Tolumonas auensis DSM 9187: one gene and its partner. The protein of the gene in region 2 interacts with the protein of the main gene of each other region in a pairwise test. Links are inferred from orthologs where the notes say so. Each region holds a gene or a part of one and is shown on either strand. Other genes may lie near its edges.

Region 1 (10,367 bases), 1.5 Mb from region 2 along the record:
CAGCACAACCGCAACAGGTCAAGCCGGTTGATCTGCAGCCGCTGGCCAAACGCACCGCCAAATCGGTGATAAAGCGCAGTGCTGCGTTCGATCTGGGTAAAAAGCCAACCTTATATGTGGATATGCTGCGTAACAGCACGGGGCGTCCACAGGATACTGCAAAAATCACGTCGGTATTACATAAGGAACTGGCCCGTTCCGGTCGTTTTCAGCTGATCCCGCTGGAGAAAAATGCGGCGTATCAGCAATCACTGGATTATCAGCAAAGCGAAGGCTCAATGAACCCTTCTACTGCTGTGCAGTTAGGAAAACAGACCGGGGCTGATCTGATTCTTTACGGCAATGTCAGCCGGATCAAAAAGAGTAATACCTATCAACTGACGACGCATCTGATGGAGCTGAAATCAGGCGAACTGCTGTTTAGTGATAAACAATCTGTACGTAAATGATCACGCCTGCGTTACCGGCACCGTATGATCAGGCAGACGTAACGCTGTTGGGGCAGGGGTTAACCAACAGCGCTTACCGTCTGCAACTTCAGGGTAAACGTTATTTCTGGCGTCAGGGTATCGCGCAGCCTGAAACACTGTTTATCGATCGTCAGCAGGAACGTCAGGCGCTGTCGATCGCGGAAGCCGCGGGATTGCATCCCCAAATTCATTACCACTCCGCTGACGGACAGCAGCTGGTGCTTGCATGGTGTGATGAGCCATCGTGGAGTCCGGCCTGTTTTTCCTCATCTGCCGGCATTTCACTGCTGGGGCAACTGGTCTCCCGGGTGCATGCGTTTCCGGCCAGATTAAAAGTCCTGGATCTCTCAGATTACCTGCAACGTTTCATTAATAGCCTGCCTTCACTCCCGGCAGATTTATGCCGTCATGTCTGCCGTCTGCAAATGATGCTGAAGGCTTTACCGGCAAGACCTCTGGTGCTCTGTCATAACGATATAAATCCGGCCAATCTGCTGGGGACAAAACCCTGGCTGATTGACTGGGAATATGCCGCGATGGGCGATGCTGCCTTTGAACTGGCGGTGATCTGCCGTGCCGGACAGTTTAATGACAGTCAGCGGCACCAGCTGGTGGCGGCTTATCAGTCGGCCGGTGGTGATTGTGACGCTGCGCGGGTTATGCAGATGTTGCCGGTGGTGGACATGGTGAGTCTGTTGTGGTGTGAAAAGATGCTGTTGCTGCGGCCGGATGCACGCTATGAAACGCTACGGCAGGAATTGTATTTGTCTGTACTGGGCAGTCAGGTATCAGACAGTCCGGCGTAGAAAAAGCGGAAACAAAAAGCGCGTCATTAAGACGCGCCTGAGAATAAGGATATAGTATCAGAACATGGCTGTCATAGAATTCTGGCGTTGCACATCTCTGTGGCGACGAGCATCCGGACGATGAATATGTCTGATGATCTGACGTTCCAGTTTTTGCTCTAATGCATTGATTGCCGCGTGCAGATCTTCATGTTCAGCTTCGGCAAATAATTTGCCAAACGGGATCTGAATTTTTGCTTCGATAACGTAACGTTCACCTTCCTTGCCAACATATACATGTGGAGAAATCATCGGTACCTGCATGCGTTCCAGTTTCTCAAACTTGGATACCACATACTCGCGGATGGATGGGGTTACATCAATAATTTTGCTGGTAATTTCGATCAGCATAGTCGCATCCTCCTGCTTTGTTTTCTACAACCCACGAATTAAGAATACTGTTTTGATAAAGTAAATTTGCGACCGGGATCACCTTAATAAAAGAGAGACATTTCAGTATTTATCAATGTGTGATCCCTGTGCGCAACAGGTCATTATGCGAACATTCTATTCGCTTGCGCCGCTCCGGCGGGTTGTCTTATAAACATACAAAGAATGTGTTAGTTGTTGTGCTGAGCGGTAAATTCGCTGTCAGCACCGCCAAGCTGTGTTTATAATTCTCAGGTTACAGCCGGAGTGGTGCTGTCGTCTTGTTATACCCAGAATGGATTGCATTTTCATGAAAACGCGAATAGTTGTGCTATTACTCAGTGGATTGATGGCATTCAATACAGCGGCATCATCTTTATCGTCTCAGCGCGCCCGTTTTATTGCTGTAACGCAACAAATTAAAGACGGTAATTTCAGCTCGATGGCCTCTGCGAAAGATGAGCTGGATGATTATCCTCTGCTACCTTATCTGGATTATTACGCACTCTCATATCAGCCGGACATTAATCGTCTTAATGCGGTTCAGCGGTTTGTTGCGCAATATCCGAAAAGCTATCTGGCCAGTCGTCTGACAGAGCGTTATGCCTATCTGCTGATGCAGAACAATATGTGGCGGGAGTATTTGCAGCTACAACCCGATGAACCGCAATCCATGACACTGCGTTGTGCCTGGCATATGGCGCAATACGAGACCGGAAAAACGGATAAAGCGGTCAGTTTTGCACGCAAAATCTGGTTTTATGGTCATTCCCGTCCGGCAACCTGTGACGGGTTATTCTCGTTGTGGAAGCAGGCTGGCGGTCTGACAGAAAATGATATCTGGAAGCGCATGGTACTGGCTTTCAACGCGGACGATCCTCGTTTAATGAATCATCTGTTGCAACAGATGACCAGCTCTAATGGTATTTATCATGCCAGCAAGCTGATTTCTGTTTACTCGCAACCGGAAAATCTTGAAACCCTGTTGCCGGTTACCAGTGATGACCGAACCCGCAAGATTGCCGGTCTGGCGTTACAACGCTGGGCTGATAAAGATACAGAAGCCGTTCTGGCGCGCTATCTGGCAATTAAAGCCCGTTATCAGTTGAGCGAGGCGGATCTGGTGCCGGTGAAGGCCGAGATTGCCCGGGATATGATGCTGGAGCGGATCAAAACATCCCGTGTGTGGCTGGATAACACCTTGCTGCAGTCACGTGATAATTCATTGCTGGAATTACGTGTTCGTCTTGCACTGGCTGAAATGGACTGGCGCGGTATCAAAAGATGGATCAACCTGATGCCAAGATCCGGACGGGATGATATTCACTGGTCCTACTGGCTGGCCCGTGCTGAACAGCAGTTAGGTAATAAGAGTCATGCCAAAGCGCTGTTCCAGCAGGCCAGCTACGATCGTAGTTATTACGGTTTTATGGCGGCAATTCAGTCCGGCATGCCTATTCGTATCACGGAAGACGTATTGCAGCCGGAATACAAATGGAAAGAAGCCGTGCGTATGTGGCCGGCATTACAGCGTATTGAAGAGCTGATTGCGCTGGATGAAACCGCTATGGCGCGCAGCGAATGGTTATATCTGCTGGATCAGTCAAAATATGACAGCAAACTGCAGTTGGGGCTGGTAGCACAACAACGTGGCTGGGCACATTTAGGTATTCAGGCCAGTATCCGGGCGAAAGCGAAAGATGTACTGGCTTTGCGTTTCCCGACGCCAAAAAAAGCGGTATTCAGTCGTTATGCCAAAGCGCGCGATATGGATGTCAGCTTGCTGTATGCACTGGCACGTCAGGAAAGCGCGATGTATGAGCGGGCACAGTCGCCTGTCGGTGCCTCGGGTCTGATGCAACTGATGCCGGCAACGGCAGCCGATACGGCACAAAAATTAGGTGAAATCCCGCCATCACCGAATGCGCTGACGAATGCTGAAACCAACGTGCGTCTGGGCAGTGCCTATATTAAAGGGCTGCTCGATCAATATGACGGTAACCGGGTGCTGGCTACCGCCGCTTACAATGCCGGACCTGGCAGGGTACGTAAATGGCGCAGAGAAAGTAGTGGTCAGCCGGTAGATCTGTGGGTTGAAAATATTCCGTATAAAGAGACGCGGAATTATGTACAGAACGTTCTGGTGTTTAATGCCATCTATCAGGATCGACTTAACCGACCGGTTAATTTCCTGACAGACAGCGAACGTCGCCTGCGTTACTAACTATCCGGAGCCGGCATGACGACGAACGATATTTCGATTATTGGTCTCGGCTGGCTGGGGTGGCCTCTGGCAAAACACCTGGTGGCTAATGGTTATCAGGTGACCGGTTCTGTCACGACAGCAGCGAAACAACAGCAGCTGATCACAGAGATGCCGGCCATTGATGTGCAATGCTGGCAGGCCGGAGAGCAGGCGCAACTACCGGCGTCATTACTCGCGCCGGTTATGATCATTACCATTCCGCCGGGGAAGCTCAGTCATTACTTTGCGGCACTGCAGATGCTGATTTCTCAGGCCCGGCAAGGTGGTGTCAACCATCTGATTTATATCAGTTCGACATCGGTGTATGGCGGAACGGGGCGCTGTGACGAGTTTTCACCGCTGATGCCGGAAACAGCGCAGGCAGCAACACTGATACAGGTTGAACAACTGGTGCAGAGCGCGGGTTTTCCCTGCTGGCATATTCTGCGGCCATCCGGATTATTTGGCCCGGGTCGTTATCCCGGACGTTTTCTTAGCGGTAAAACACTGGAGAGTGGTGGCCGGGTGGTTAATCTGGTCCATCAATGTGATGTGATTGGCGCCATCATGGCATTACTGACTCATCCCCGCAGTGACATCTTTAATCTGGCGGCGCCTGATCATCCTGCCCGGGCGGTGTTTTATAACCTGGCCTGTCAGTTGGCCGGGTTACCTTTGCCACTGTTCAGTGATATGAGTGATGATGGCAAGCAGATTGATGCCGGCAAAATTGAATCAGTACCGGGTTATCAATATCAGGTTCGTGATCTTCTACAGTGGTTGCAACAAACAACAGCAGGTGAATGATGAGATTCCTTACTTTCTTTAGCGTCATTACGGCTGTGTTATTAAGCGGATGTCTGGAGATCCCGCCGCAGGAAACTCTGTCGACCAATGAAGGAACCCGGCTGGTGGATCATTGTCCGGAGGTGGTACCGGCAATCCGGCAGCAGGGAGGGGATTTAAAAACAACCTTCCGTATCACCAGCTGGAATATGAATAAATTCCAGCGTGCTGGCTGGCAGCAGGAACTGAATGCGTGGGCAAAGCGCAGTGATCTGTTGTTGCTTCAGGAAGCAATGGAACGGCCCGCGCTGCATCAGCTGCTGCAACAATCACATTTTAACTGGCTGCAGTTACAGGCGTTCCGGCTGGAAGGCGAGGCGACCGGTGTGGTGAATGCTGCACCGGCAGCGGCGTTATATAATTGCTCCTTGCGGGAACCTGAACCCGTCAGCCGGCTCCCGAAATCCACGCTGCTGACGCTCTATCCACTGGATGGCAGCAGTTATCCTTTGCTGGTGGTTAATGTTCACGGCGTTAATTTTGAACTGGGAATGGCAGCTTATCGTCGTCAGATGACACGTTTATTCCACCTGGCAAAACGTTATCCGGGACCCACGGTTCTGGCGGGGGATTTTGCGGCCTGGGGTAATAAGCGGAGTCATTATTTGTTACAGCTGGCGCAACAGAGTGGTTTTGACGAAGTGATCCCTGCGCCTGATGTACGGCTGCGGGTACTTTCTGAGCCGGTAGATCATATTTTTTACCGCAAACTGAATTTACAACAGAGCGAAAGCAAGAGCACACACAGCTCTGACCATAATCCGCTGTGGGCCGAATTTTCTGTAGTGAAAAATCCGGTTCGCTGATGCGTTCATAATATCCATCTGCCTGGTATGGTTAAAAAATAACCATCGCCAAGGCAGGCCACACGGGCTATAATCCGCCGCCATTTTTATCAGTGATGTAATACATACTATGATCCAACCAGAAACCTTACTGTTTGATTATCCGAAATATTGGGCTGAATGTTTTGGGCCTGCGCCCTTTCTGCCGATGTCCCGCAGTGAGATGGATCAACTTGGATGGGATAGTTGTGACATCATTATTATCTGTGGTGATGCGTATGTGGATCATCCGAGTTTCGGTATGGCGATCGTCGGCCGTTTTCTGGAAGCGCAGGGTTTCCGTGTCGGTCTGATCTGTCAGCCGGACTGGAACAACAAAAACGATTTCATGAAGCTGGGTAAACCGAACCTGTTTTTCGGCGTGAGTGCCGGCAACATGGATTCGATGATCAACCGCTACACCGCAGATAAAAAATTACGCCACGATGATGCTTATACCCCGAATAATGAAGGCGGGAAGCGTCCGGATCGTGCCACGCTGGTTTATTCTCAGCGTTGTAAAGAAGCCTATAAAGATGTGCCGGTCGTACTCGGGGGGATTGAAGCCTCACTGCGTCGTATCGGCCATTACGATTACTGGTCGGAAACTATCCGCCGCTCGGTGCTGGTGGATGCGAAAGCCGACATTCTGGTATTCGGTAACGGGGAACGTCCGCTGACTGAAATTGCGCATCGCTTTGCCCGTGGTGAAACTATTGCAGAAATGCAGGATATCCGTGGTACAGCGGTGATGCGCAAAGGTCCTCTTCCGGGCTGGAAAGGCGTAGATTCATCCCGTCTGGATCAGATTGGTCATATTGATCCGATCCCGAATCCATATATGGAAGGTGCGCCCTGCGCGACAGATGCTACTGCCGAGCCTGAAACACCGAAAGCGGTGGTCGTGCAGCCAGCGAAACCAAAGCCATGGGAAAAGACCTATGTGCTGTTGCCTTCCTATGAAAAAGTGAAAGCTGACCGGGTGCTGTATGCACACACGTCACGTATTTTACATCATGAAACGAATCCGGGTTGTGCCCGTGCGCTGGTGCAGCAGCACGGCGATAAGACCGTATGGGTGAATCCGCCCGCACTGCCATTGAGCACCGAAGAGATGGACTGGGTCTTTGCCTTGCCATTCCAGCGTGTGCCGCATCCAGCCTATAAAGGCGCGAAGATTCCCGCCTACGACATGATCAAAACCTCGGTTAACATCATGCGCGGTTGCTTTGGCGGCTGTTCTTTCTGTTCGATTACCGAACATGAAGGTCGTCAGATCCAGAGTCGTTCGCATGAGTCGATCCTGACTGAGATTGAAGAGATCCGCGATAAAGTGCCCGGTTTTACTGGTGTCATTTCCGATCTGGGTGGCCCGACCGCGAATATGTATAAACTGCGCTGTAAGAGTCCGCGTGCAGAGGAAACCTGTCGCCGTGCCTCTTGCGTGTTCCCGAGTATTTGCCCGCATATGGATACTGACCATACGCCAACCATTGAGTTGTACCGTAAGGCACGTGATCTGAAAGGTATCAAGAAGATCCTGATTGCATCCGGTGTGCGTTACGATCTGGCGGTGCAGGATCCGCGTTATGTGCGTGAATTGGTGAAACACCATGTCGGTGGTTATCTGAAGATTGCTCCGGAACATACCGAAGAAGGCCCGTTATCCAAGATGATGAAGCCGGGTATGGGCAGCTATTACAAATTTAAAGAGCTGTTTGATAAGTACTCGAAAGAGGCAGGAAAAGAGCAGTTTCTGATCCCGTATTTTATTTCTGCACATCCGGGCACCACCGATGAAGACATGGTGAATCTGGCGCTGTGGCTGAAACAAAATAACTTCCGTCTGGATCAGGTACAGAACTTCTATCCGTCGCCGCTGGCGAATGCGACAACCATGTATTACACCGAACTGGATCCGTTGCATAAGGTGGATTACAAGTCGGAAAAAATGTTCGTCGCTAAAGGTGAGATCCGTCGCCGTTTCCACAAAGCGGTGCTGCGTTATCACGATCCGGCCAACTGGCCGAAATTGCGCGAAGCGTTTCTGGAGCGCGGCTGGGGACACCTGATTGGTAAAGGTCCTGGCTGTCTGGTGCCGGAAGAGAGCAAAACACCGAGCAGACAGCGTAAAGTCGCAACGATGCAGAAAACCGGACAGATCGCGTTAACCCGGCATTTACCGATGGAACAGCAAAAGCGTTCACCGGCAGAAGGCGGAAAGGCCAGGAGTGCGGCGGGTAAGGCACGTCCGGCATCGAATAAAAAACCGGTGCTGGCAAAACCGGACGCCGGAAAACCAGCACATGGCAAACCGTCGGCGAACGGGAAATCTGCTGCAGCCCGGCCTTCGGCTAAACGTCCGCAAACCGGTGGATCACGTACCCGTTAAGGGGCGTCATCTCCCAAACAGGCATTCCTCATGTTGAGGGATGCCTGTCGTCGTGAACAGCCCGTTTTTTTGCAAGCAATGCTATGGCCTCTCTGTTAAAATGCGCGCCAGTTTAGTGGATACTGGGAGTTCATGTGGTCTGGATTGATTATGCAATTCTGGCGGTGATTGGTTTGTCATCCCTGATCAGTCTGATCCGTGGTTTCGTCAAAGAAGCCCTTTCTCTCGTCACCTGGTTTGCCGCATTCTTTGTCGCCAGCCGTTTTTTTGGTGATCTGGCCGTATTCTTCACTTCCGTTTCCGATAGCATGGTTCGTAATGGCATGGCGATAGCCGTGTTGTTTGTTGCAACGCTGGTCGTTGGTGCCATTGTTAACTATGTCGTCAGTGTCTTGGTGAACAAAACCGGTTTATCCGGAACAGATCGGGTTTTAGGTGTCTGTTTCGGTGCAATTCGTGGCGTATTGATTGTTAGTGCGTTGCTGTTTTTTATGGATACTTTCACCAGTGCACACGATGCAATCTGGTGGAAACAATCCATACTTATTCCAGAATTTGGTGTAGTGGTGAACTGGTTCTTTGAGTTCATGAAACACTCATCAAGTTTTATTAAGTGATTATTGGCATTTCGAGGAAGAAAAGAGATGTGTGGTATTGTCGGCATTGTTGGCACAGGTCCTGTCAACCAGGCCTTATATGATTCACTGACGGTGTTACAACACCGCGGGCAGGACGCCGCAGGGATCGTGACTATCAGTGATAACACGTTCAAGCAGCGTAAAGCCAATGGTCTTGTGAAAGATGTGTTCGAGACACGTCACATGCAACGTCTGAAAGGCAATATCGGTATCGGTCATGTGCGCTATCCGACTGCCGGCAGTTCCAGTGCCGCGGAAGCACAACCGTTTTATGTTAACTCCCCGTTCGGTATTGCACTGGCTCACAACGGTAACCTGACCAACGCTAAAGAACTGCGTGATCTGCAAACCAGACAAACCCGCCGTCATATCAATACCACTTCTGACTCCGAAGTTCTGCTGAATACATTCGCTTATGAACTGGATAAAACAGAAGGAACGGATCTCTCTGCTGATGAGATTTTCGCAGCAGTAAGCCGCGTTCATGCACAGATCCGTGGTGCGTATGCGGTGGTTGCGGTCATTATTGGTCATGGTCTGCTGGCATTCCGCGATCCGAATGGTATTCGTCCGCTGGTTTTAGGTCGTCGTAAAGCAGAAGATCGCGCTGATCGCTATGAGTACATGGTAGCTTCAGAAAGTGTTGCTCTGGATGTACAGGGTTTTGAAATCCTGCGTGATGTGGCACCGGGTGAAGCGGTATATATCTCTTCTGCGGGTGAATTGTTTACTCAGCAATGCGCTACAGCCAATCACTGCCCATGTATCTTCGAATACGTTTATTTTGCCCGTCCTGACTCGTTCATCGACAAAGTGTCTGTCTATGCTGCACGTGTGCATATGGGACAGAAACTGGGTGCTAAAATTGCCCGTCAGTGGAAAGATCTGGATATCGATGTGGTTATTCCGATCCCGGAAACATCCTGTGATATCGCACTGGAAATTGCGCAGATCCTGAATAAGCCATACCGTCAGGGTTTTGTGAAAAACCGCTATATCGGCCGTACCTTTATTATGCCGGGTCAGACCCAGCGTAAGAAATCAGTACGTAACAAGCTGAATGCGATCTCTTCTGAATTCAAGGGTAAACGCGTTCTGCTGGTGGATGACTCTATCGTTCGTGGTACCACGTCTGCTCAGATCGTAGATATGGCGCGTGAAGCGGGTGCCGAGAAAGTTTACTTCGCCTCAGCAGCACCGGAAATTCGTTTCCCGAACGTCTACGGTATCGATATGCCAGTAGCCAGCGAACTGATTGCTTATGGTCGCGAAGTTGATGAAATCTGTCAGCTGATCCGTGCCGATGGCCTGATTTTCCAGGATCTGAACGATCTTGAAGCGGCTGTTCGTGAATGTAACCCGGAAATCAAACAATTTGAAACCTCCGTATTTAATGGCAAATACATTACCGGCGATATCAATGATGATTACCTGGCGTTCCTGAATAACCTGCGGAATGACGATGCCAAAGCCGATCGGGAGTGGAGTGAAGCCACCGCCGATTTAGAGCTGTATAACGGCGAAAATTGATGAGTAAACAGAGCCCCGTAAAGGGGCTCTGTTATTTCAGCAACACTCTATTTCGACAACATCCAGCAGTGCCAGCGCTTCACTGTCTTCATATAATTCAAACAATTCCCGGATCTGATTCAGATTGCTGTGGATTAGAAACAGATCATCCGGTTTCGGACCATTCCCGCCTTCTGCCTTTTTCCTGAAATAGTCCCAGAACTTATTG
Region 2 (10,427 bases):
CCTGAATCTGCTCTTCTGTGGCATTAAACAGCCATTTGGCTTCAATAAACTCCAGACCTTTATTCATCATGGTCGCGGAATCAACTGAGATTTTACGTCCCATAGACCAGTTAGGATGAGCAACCGCCTGTTCAGGCGTTACTGAGCTCAACTGAGATAATGATGTATAACGGAATGGACCACCCGATCCGGTCAGCAGAATTTTATCGACGCCAGCAGCGGACAAATCACAATTACCCAAAGCAGACTGAGCTTCAGCAGGAAGGCACTGAAAAATAGCATTATGTTCGCTATCGACTGGCAGGATCCGGGCACTATAGTGATGCGCTGCATCCATAAACAAGCGGCCAGACATAACCAGCGCTTCTTTATTTGCAAGCAGGACAGTTTTACCCTTTTTGATTGCCGCCATGGCCGGTAATAAGCCAGCAGCACCGACTATTGCAGCCATAACGATATCAACTGATGAATGAGCTGCGACCTGGCACAATGCATCAGTACCAGTCAGTACTTCTGTTTTCAGTTTGTGGCCTGCCAATGCTTCTTTCAATGCGATTGCAGAGGCTTCATCAGCCATAACAGCATAGGAAGGATGAAACTCCAGACAATCTGACATCATCTGGGCAACACCCTGATTCGCCGTCAACGCGGTTACCGCAAACCGATCCGGATGTCGTCGTACGATATCCAGTGTACTGCGACCTATCGACCCAGTAGATCCGAGGATGGTCAGATACTGCATGCTATAAACCTTAACTAATTAACAGATAACTTACGACAAACACGGGCAAAGCAGCAGTCAGACTGTCAATCCGATCTAAAACACCACCATGTCCGGGTAATAATGATCCTGAATCTTTGATACCAGCAACCCGTTTAAACAAACTTTCAGTCAAATCACCCAGAACCGATGCCAGCACCGCCAGCATTGAACTGATGATAATCGCAACGCTCTGTTTCACGGAACTATGAACATTGATGGTTACGATTACCGCCAGCAAGGTTGCAGCCCCCACCCCGCCAAGTAATCCTTCAATGGTTTTATTCGGGCTAACTGCGGGTAATAATTTACGGGAGCCGAACGCACGGCCTGTGAAATAAGCACCGGTATCCGCGACCCAGACTAAAGACATCACGAATAATAAAACCCAGCTACCGGCGCCAGGATCATGGTGAAATGGATATCCGCGCAGCACCAGAAGTGACCAGAAAAAAGGCAACAACGTACATAAACCGAATAACCATTGTATCCATTTGCGTTTTTGCCACCAGGCTTCATGTCCGGGATATCGCATGATCATCGCCAGCGCGCCTACCCACCAGACAATGGCAGTCAGCAATATGCCCCAGATCAGTGGCTGAAGCTGGCCATTCAGGATGAATTGCAAAGGAGCAAAATAATAACTCGCGATCAGTATAACGGTATACGTAACAGCAAAAAGCGTCGCCAACTCTGGGGAAGCAAAACGCCCCCATTCCCGGCCAGCCAGAAAAAACAACAATGTGGCCAGGAGTGAAAAATACTCAACCGGAAGATAAAACAGCCAGCCAATTGCCAGCGGGATTAAAATTAAGGCCGTTATAATTCTTTGTTTCAACTAAAGATATCCCTTTTATTATACGTTTTTGGCTGATGACACCAGCCATTCCTTTATTTGATCGCCAGTACAACCAAAACGGCGTTCACGGGAAACGAACGAAGCAATGGCTTCCATAAATTGATCTTCACCAAAATCCGGCCAGAGCACAGGGGTGAAAAATAGTTCGGCATAAGCTATCTGCCAAAGTAAAAAATTACTAATCCGATGGTCACCACCTGTCCGGATTAACAGGTCAACATCAGGAATATCTGCCATAGAAAGATGCTGAGACAATAATGATTCATCAATTTGTTCCGGGAGCAGACCACCCTGAGCAACTTTTTCAGCGATCTGCTGACATGCCTGAACAATATCCCATTGCCCGCCATAATTGGCCGCTATGTTAAGCGTCATACCCGTGTTATTTGCTGTCAGCGCTTCTGCATCATGAATTTTCTTTTGCAGCCGCTCACTGAAGCCATGGATATTACCTATTACACGCAGACGGATATTACCATCATGTAATTTACGAACTTCGCGCCCCAGCACAAACATAAACAATTCCATCAGAGCCGATACTTCAGACTCAGGACGGCGCCAGTTTTCGCTGGAAAAAGCAAATAGTGTCAGTGCCTTTATTCCCATACGGGAAGCAATAGAAACAACCTGACGAACGGAGGCTACACCGGCTTTATGGCCTGCAACACGAATTTTCCCCCGTTGTTGCGCCCAACGTCCATTACCATCCATGATAATAGCGACATGCTTCGGCATAGATTGATTAGCAATCTCCGAGATGGCATCCGGTAATGTCATGATTCCTCCATATAAAAAAGGCGCCATGCAGCGTGCTGCACGGCGCCCGTACTATACCTGATTAGCTGCTTAGATTTCCATTAGCTCTTTTTCTTTAGCGGCTAACAAGTCATCAACCAGTTTCACAAAGCTGTCAGTCAGCTTCTGAATCTCTTCCTGAGCACGACGATCATCGTCTTCAGAGATGTCTTTATCTTTCAACAGTGCTTTCAGATCAGCATTGCAGTCGCGACGAACATTTCGCACCGAAACACGGGCTTGCTCTGCTTCTGCTCGTACTAATTTGATCAGGTCTTTACGACGTTCTTCAGTCAACGCAGGCAATGGCACACGAATAGTCGTACCTGCTGATGATGGGTTTAACCCCAGATCAGAAGTCATAATTGCTTTTTCAACCGCCTGAATCATAGAACGGTCAAAAACGGAAACTGCCAGGGTACGTGAATCTTCAGCAACCACGTTGGCTACCTGACGCAATGGAGTCGCAGAACCATAATATTCAACCATGATCCCATCCAGTAATGCCGGTTGTGCACGACCAGTACGGATTTTTGACATATGAGACTTAAGTGAATCAACACTTTTAGTCATGCGATCTTTTGCATCAGTTTTAATTTCATTGATCACAATCTGTATCCTTTTTCGCTTGATTTGGCAGACGCATCATATTAAAGACTTTATAGAGCCAAAACGAAAGTCTGATTATTTATTTTTGTGATGGATCAAAGTGCCTTCGCGTTCACCCATGATCACCCGACGCAGTGCACCTGGTTTATTCATGTTGAATACACGGATAGGCAGATTATGGTCACGAGCCAGAGTAAATGCCGCCAGATCCATAATTTTCAATTCTTTGTCCAGAACTTCGTTGTAATCCAGTTCTGAATACAGTTCCGCATCAGGGAATTTCACCGGGTCAGCAGAGAATACGCCATCTACTTTGGTGGCTTTTAATACAACTTCCGCTTCAATCTCAATGCCACGCAGACAAGCAGCAGAGTCGGTAGTAAAGAATGGGTTACCTGTACCGGCAGCGAAAATTACAACACGTCCGTTACGCAACAGACTGATGGCTTCTGCCCAGTTGTAATCGTTACAGATACCTTGCAGATTGATAGCTGACATCAAACGGGCATTTACATAGGCGCGGTGCAGTGCATCACGCATTGCCAGACCATTCATCACGGTCGCCAGCATACCCATGTGATCACCTACTACGCGGTTCATACCGGCTTTTGCCAGACCAGCACCACGGAACAGGTTACCGCCACCAATAACGAGACCAACTTCGACGCCCAGTTCGATCAATTCCTTGATTTCCTGCGCCATACGATCCAGTACAGCAGGGTCAATACCAAAACCTTCAGCGCCTTGCAGGGCTTCGCCACTTAGTTTCAGTAGAACACGTTTATATGCAGTTTTCGGATGAGTGCTCATTGCTCTATTTCCCGCTCATAGAAAGACCGCGACATATGTCGCGGTCTGTATTTAGCCGATGGTTCGATTAACCTTTCATGGCAGCAATTTGTGCCTGAACTTCAGCAGCGAAATCAGTTTCCTGTTTTTCGATACCTTCACCTACTTCGAAACGGATAAAGTCCTGAACATCAGCACCTTTCTGTTTCAGCAGATCAGCAACGATCACGGAAGGATCTTTAACGAATGGCTGACCAGTCAGAGAAATGTCACCGGTGAATTTCTTCATACGGCCTTCAACCATTTTCTCTGCGATTTCTTTTGGCTTGCCAGAGTTAATCGCGATATCAACCTGGATTTCACGTTCTTTAGCAACAACTTCTGCAGAAACGTCTTCAGGTTTAACGAATTGTGGGCTGTTAGCAGCAACGTGCATAGCCAGATCTTTAGCCAGATCAGCATCACCACCAACCAGTTTGGTGATAACACCAATGCGGGAACCGTGGATATAAGTAGCCAGGTTGTCGCCTTCTGCGATGACGATGCGACGCAGGTTCATGTTTTCGCCGATCTTAGCAATCAGGTTGTTCAGAGTAACCTGAACAGATTCGCCATTACCGAAGTCTGTATTTTTCAGAACTTCCAGATCAGCGATTTTGTCTGCCAGTGCGATTTCAGCTACTTTTTCGCCCAGAGCACGGAAGCTTGCATCTTTAGCTACGAAGTCAGTTTCGCAGTTCAGTTCGAGCATAACTGCTACATTGCCAGCTGAACGGGCAATGATGATACCTTCAGCTGCGATACGGCCTGCTTTTTTAGCCGCTTTCGCCTGACCAGATTTACGCATGTTTTCGATGGCCAGTTCAATATCGCCATTCGCTTCGGTCAGCGCTTTTTTACAATCCATCATACCTGCGGCAGTACGTTCACGCAGTTCTTTAACCATTGCAGCAGTAATATCTGCCATGTCATCCATCCTCAAATTAGGTAAATGCCAGTTACAGCAAAAAGGGGCCACAGGGGCCCCTCAAACCTGTACGATTCGTGTCAGGGCCTAACTAAAATTAGTTAGCTTCAACAAAACCGTCTTGTTCAGCCTGAACAACGATATCTAATTCACGTGCAGTTTTGATTGAATCAGCAGCAGCGTTCAGATACAGCTGTACAGCACGGATCGCGTCATCGTTACCTGGAATGATGTAATCCACGCCATCTGGGTTTGAGTTGGTATCAACGATAGATACAACTGGGATACCCAGGTTGTTAGCTTCTTTAATAGCAATATGTTCGTGATCAGCGTCGATTACGAACAGAACATCAGGCAGGCCGCCCATGTCTTTGATACCGCCCAGGCTCTTCTCCAGCTTTTCCATTTCACGAGTACGCATCAGCGCTTCTTTCTTGGTCAGCTTTTCGAAGGTACCGTCTAGTGACTGAGCTTCCAGATCTTTCAGACGTTTGATTGACTGACGAACAGTTTTCCAGTTAGTCAGCATACCGCCTAACCAACGGTGGTTCACATAGAACTGCTCGCAGTTAGCTGCGGCTTCTTTAACGGCTTCGGTTGCGGCACGTTTAGTACCAACAAACAGAATTTTGCCTTTTTTAGAAGCAACGCTGGACAGGTAGTTCAGCGCGTCATCAAACATTGGAACAGTTTTTTCCAGGTTGATGATATGTACATTGTTACGGGCACCGAAGATGAACGGCTTCATTTTTGGGTTCCAGAAACGAGTCTGGTGACCGAAGTGAACACCTGCCTGCAACATGTCGCGCATAGAAACTTTAGCCATTTTATTCCTCTTTGGGGTTGGGCCTCCACACATCCCTCACTCCGACCATGTAGGCACCCCGGAGCGGGTTATAGATGTGTGTGTGGTATTTAAGATTAATTGATGAAATCGGAGAGCTCTCCGTTCGGGCGGCTTTATACCATAAAGGCGCTTGCGGCGCCACTTTAAATAGGTAAAACCATGCGTTTTAGCATGAACAATAAAGGAACATTGCTGTTGTTGAGACTAGCACTCATTTTCTATTGTCTATAAAATCGGTGAAACATTATACCTGTCGATCGGTTACAGGTTTTCAGTTCAGAGAAATATTATGTCCATCATTATTAAAACCGCGGAAGAAATCGAAAAAATGCGTGTGGCCTGCCGGCTGGCGGCAGAAGTACTGGAGATGATCGCTCCGTATATGAAAGCCGGTATCACCACTGAAGAACTGGATAATATCTGCCACGATTATATTGTGAATGTGCAGAAAGCCATTCCGGCACCGCTGAATTATCACGGTTTTCCTAAATCAACCTGCATTTCAATCAACCATGTGGTCTGCCATGGCATCCCCTCTCCGGATAAAAAGCTGAAAGAGGGCGACATTGTGAATATGGACATCACAGTGATCAAAGATGGCTATCATGGTGATACGTCACAGATGTTTATCATTGGTAAAGGCAGCATCATGGCAGAACGTTTGTGCCGTGTAGCGCTGGAATGTCTCTATCTAGCCATCAAAATGGTCAAACCTGGTGCGCGCCTGGGTGATTTTGGTGCGGCGATCCAAAAACACGCTGAAGGACATGGCTATTCCGTCGTACGTGAATATTGCGGGCATGGCATTGGTAAAGGTTTTCATGAAGAACCACAGGTTCTGCACTATGGTAAAGCCGGTACAGGCGCCGTCATCAAGGCTGGCATGTGTTTCACCATTGAGCCAATGATTAATGCAGGCAAACCGCAATGCAGCGTTTTAAAAGATGACTGGACTGTCGTTACCAAGGATCGCAGCTTATCCGCCCAGTGGGAACATACTTTGCTTGTTACCGAAGATGGATGTGAGGTCCTGACTTTACGTAAAGATGAAGCACTGGAGCGCGTATTGCACCATAGCTGATTTATCCCCGGCTCCGCAGTGAAGCGGAGCCTAACCCTTTGGAATTGCTTATGCTTCCGGAACAACTGAACCCAGATGCCATACCCGACGAACAACTGACCATCCCCCGCTGTAAAGAACTGTTATCCCTCCTTCAAGCCTGGTTACAGGAACAATTTGAAGCGCAGGAAGATGTTCTGACGCTGGTCGCGGCCCGTTCTGAATTTACTGATCTTCTTCTGTCCCGCCTGTGGCAAAAATTCGGTCTGGATCACCACGCATCTCTGGCATTAATTGCCGTGGGTGGTTATGGTCGCGGCGAGTTACATCCCCATTCCGACATCGATATTCTGGTATTAAGTCAAAAGAACATCACGCCTGCACAGGGTGAATCCATCAGCCAGTTTTTAACGTTGTTGTGGGATTTACGTCTGGATATCGGCCATGCGGTACGAACGCTGAAAGAGTGTATTCAGCAAGGGAAAGAAGACATTACCGTCGCAACTAACCTGCTGGAAAGTCGCCTTATTTGCGGTTCAGTTCCGACATTCGAAGCACTGCAGGAATCCATACAGCCACCTAAATTCTGGCCAAGTGATGCCTTTTTCCGGGCCAAGCGCGAAGAGCAGATGTTGCGGCACCAGCAATTTCAGGATACGGCTTTTCTGCTGGAACCGGATGTAAAAAGCAATCCGGGTGGTTTGCGTGACATTCAGATCATTACCTGGATTGCCCGTCGTCAGTATGGCGCAATGTCGTTACAGGAAATGACCAGCTTTGGCTTTCTGAACAAAGCGGAATATCTGGAGTTACAGGATTGTCAGAATTTTCTGTGGCGGGTGCGTTTCGCATTGCATCTGGCGATTCAGAAAAATGATAACCGGCTGCTGTTTGATCGGCAGCGGGTGGTAGCCAGAATGCTGGGCTATCCGGGTGAAGGTAATGCACCGGTTGAACAAATGATGAAACGCTTCTTTCAGACAGTGCGTCATATCACTGAGCTGAATGAAATGCTGTTACAGTTGTTCGATGAAGCGATCCTGGGGAATGAGTCAACTAAAACCAGACTGCTGAATGAAAACTTCATCGTGCGCGGTACACATATTGATGTGCTGGAACCGGCAGTTTTCATAAATTCACCGCATACAATGCTCGAGCTGTTTTATCAGATCGCTGAAAATCCGGAAATCACCGGCATCTATTCTTCCTGCCTGCGTGCGTTGCGCGATGCCCGCCGGAGTCTGATCATCCCCCTGCAGGATCTGCCGGAATGCCGCGAGCGCTTTATGGCTATTTTGCGCCATCCCCGCGGAATATCGCTGCCTTTCACTCTGATGCATGAACACGGGATCCTCGCGGCTTATTTACCCCAGTGGAATCAGATTGTCGGGCAGATGCAATTTGACATGTTCCATGCTTATACGGTGGATGAACATACCCACCGTTTGCTGAAAAATATTTATCGCTTCCAGCAGACTGAACGCGCCAAGTTGCACCCTTTGTTTTTCGAGACTTACAACCGTCTGAATAAACCGGAACTATTGTTTATTGCCGCACTGTTCCACGATATAGGCAAAGGGCGTGGTGGCGACCACTCTGAATTAGGTGCAAGCGATGCACGCAATTTCTGCGATCTGCATGGGCTGGATCGTTACGAAGGGCGTCTGGTCGCCTGGCTGGTTAAAAACCATCTGTTGTTCTCCGTAACCGCACAGCGCCGCGATATTTATGATCCGGATGTCATCACCGAATTCGCCCGTGCAGTCCGGGATGAAGAACATCTGGGATATCTTTACTGCCTGACCGTGGCAGATATCTGTGCGACCAACGATTCATTATGGAATGACTGGAAAGGCACGCTGCTGAAAGAACTCTTTTTTGCCACTCAGCGGGCATTGCGACAAGGATTGGAAAGTCCGCCGGATATGCGCCTGCGTATCCGTGAAAATCAGCGCCAGGCCATGTTGATCCTGAAAATTCAGGGTTATAACGAATCAGAAGTGAATCTGCTCTGGCAACAATTTAAAGCGGATTATTTCATGCGTCACGGCCCGGAACAGATTGCATGGCATACCCGGCATATACAGGATCATGTCCGGGACGGAAAAAATACACCGCTGGTGGTATTTGGTAATCACAAAACCCGTGGTGGTAGTGAAATATTCCTTTACTGCCATGATATGCCTAATTTGTTTGCCACCGTGGCAGCAATTCTGGATCACAAGAATCTGAACATTCACGATGCCCAGATTATGACGTCCAAAGAAGGCTTCGCCATGGATACCTTTGTCGTGATGGAACCTAACGGTGATCCGGTCGTAACCGATCGTGTACCGATGATTATTCAGTCTCTGGCGCAGGCATTAAGTCGTCCGGGCTATGCTTTGCCACCATCTCGTCCATTATCGCGTCGTCACCGTCAGTTCCAGGTACCGACCCGGGTAACCTATTTACCGGTTAAAGGTGATCATAAGTACAGTCTGATAGAACTGGTGGCGCTGGACAGTCCGGGTGTACTGGCTCGTATCGGTTCAGTATTCCAGGAATGTGAACTGGAAGTGCATGCGGCCAAAATCACGACTATCGGGGAACGTGTCGAGGACTTTTTCAGCCTGTCACGCAATGATGGTTTGCCATTAGCGGATGATGATAAGAAAAAGCTGGAAGAAAAACTGATAGAAAAACTAAATCCATCCGACGAAATGTGATAAAAAGAACCGTTTTTTTAGGGAGAGAAACATGTCTGATTTACAACATATCATTGACGACGCATTCGAGCGTCGCGATAGCATTACTCCAAACAGCGTCGATCCGATTGTTCGTGAAGCGGTGCTGCAAACTATCGACATGCTGGACGCAGGTCAGATCCGCGTAGCAGAAAAAATCGCCGGAGAATGGGTGGTGCATCAATGGGTGAAGAAGGCAGTTTTGCTGTACTTCCGCATCAATGATAACGCTGTACTGCAAGGTGCCGGCACTCAGTATTACGACAAAGTTCCGTTGAAATTTGCTGACTACACGCCAGAACGTTTCAAACAGGAATCGATCCGTGTTGTTCCACCAGCAACCGTACGTAAAGGTTCTTTCATTGCCCGTAACGCAGTGCTGCTGCCATCATACGTCAACATTGGCGCATATGTTGGTGAAGGTTCTATGGTTGATACCTGGGCAACCGTTGGTTCTTGCGCTCAGATCGGTGCGAATGTGCATCTGTCTGGTGGCGTTGGTATCGGTGGTGTTCTTGAACCACTGCAGGCTGGCCCGACTATCATTGAAGACAACTGCTTCATCGGTGCCCGTTCTGAAGTCGTTGAAGGCGTGATTGTAGGTGAAGGCTCTGTAATTTCCATGGGCGTATTCATCGGTCAGTCTACCCGTATTTATGATCGTGAAACCGGCGAAATCCACTACGGTCGAGTACCACCAGGATCTGTGGTTGTTTCCGGTTCACTGCCATCCAAATGTGGTAAATACAGCCTGTATGCCGCTGTAATCGTGAAGAAAGTTGACGCCAAAACCCGTTCCAAGGTTGGTATCAACGCTCTGCTGCGTAGCATCGACGACTAATTTCGTCTGTTTTCGCTGGTTATTTTGCATAACGCCCCTGTATATGGGGCGTTATTTTTTGGTGCCAGCTCACAGAGTTAAACAGAGTTTTGTGTCAGCTGTAACCGTTCTCTGGAAAAGAAAATATATATCCCATACAGTAATAAGTTCGGGTTATATCCTCTTTTTGTTGTA

The links.
Region 1: the proteins of frr (region 2) and hpf interact in binary tests that used the Escherichia coli proteins (3 or more experiments, as listed by UniProt). The link is inferred for Tolumonas auensis DSM 9187 from one-to-one orthologs.

The regions. Positions count from the first base shown.
Region 1 is NC_012691.1:832,741-843,107, forward strand. The notes cover bases 1-2,890. They hold hpf (ribosome hibernation-promoting factor, HPF/YfiA family), read right to left. Parts: upstream 1,667-2,890; coding sequence 1,334-1,666; downstream 1-1,333. Other genes in these bases: lpoB (penicillin-binding protein activator LpoB), read left to right, coding at 1-449; TOLA_RS03915 (phosphotransferase), read left to right, coding at 446-1,276; TOLA_RS03925 (transglycosylase SLT domain-containing protein), read left to right, coding at 1,995-2,890. Outside these bases: more of TOLA_RS03925, read left to right, coding at 2,891-3,908; TOLA_RS03930 (NAD-dependent epimerase/dehydratase family protein), read left to right, coding at 3,924-4,736; TOLA_RS03935 (endonuclease/exonuclease/phosphatase family protein), read left to right, coding at 4,733-5,581; TOLA_RS03940 (YgiQ family radical SAM protein), read left to right, coding at 5,694-7,991; TOLA_RS03945 (CvpA family protein), read left to right, coding at 8,126-8,608; purF (amidophosphoribosyltransferase), read left to right, coding at 8,636-10,159; N(2)-fixation sustaining protein CowN, read right to left, coding at 10,196-10,367.
Region 2 is NC_012691.1:2,303,123-2,313,549, forward strand. What follows is about bases 1,245-4,194. They hold frr (ribosome recycling factor), read right to left. Parts: upstream 3,024-4,194; coding sequence 2,466-3,023; downstream 1,245-2,465. Other genes in these bases: TOLA_RS10710 (phosphatidate cytidylyltransferase), read right to left, coding at 1,245-1,598; uppS (polyprenyl diphosphate synthase), read right to left, coding at 1,617-2,396; pyrH (UMP kinase), read right to left, coding at 3,099-3,833; tsf (translation elongation factor Ts), read right to left, coding at 3,901-4,194. In the rest of the region: ispC (1-deoxy-D-xylulose-5-phosphate reductoisomerase), read right to left, coding at 1-742; more of TOLA_RS10710, read right to left, coding at 753-1,244; more of tsf, read right to left, coding at 4,195-4,779; rpsB (30S ribosomal protein S2), read right to left, coding at 4,877-5,605; map (type I methionyl aminopeptidase), read left to right, coding at 5,916-6,707; bifunctional uridylyltransferase/uridylyl-removing protein GlnD, read left to right, coding at 6,758-9,394; dapD (2,3,4,5-tetrahydropyridine-2,6-dicarboxylate N-succinyltransferase), read left to right, coding at 9,426-10,253. UniProt on the Escherichia coli protein: Responsible for the release of ribosomes from messenger RNA at the termination of protein biosynthesis. May increase the efficiency of translation by recycling ribosomes from one round of translation to another.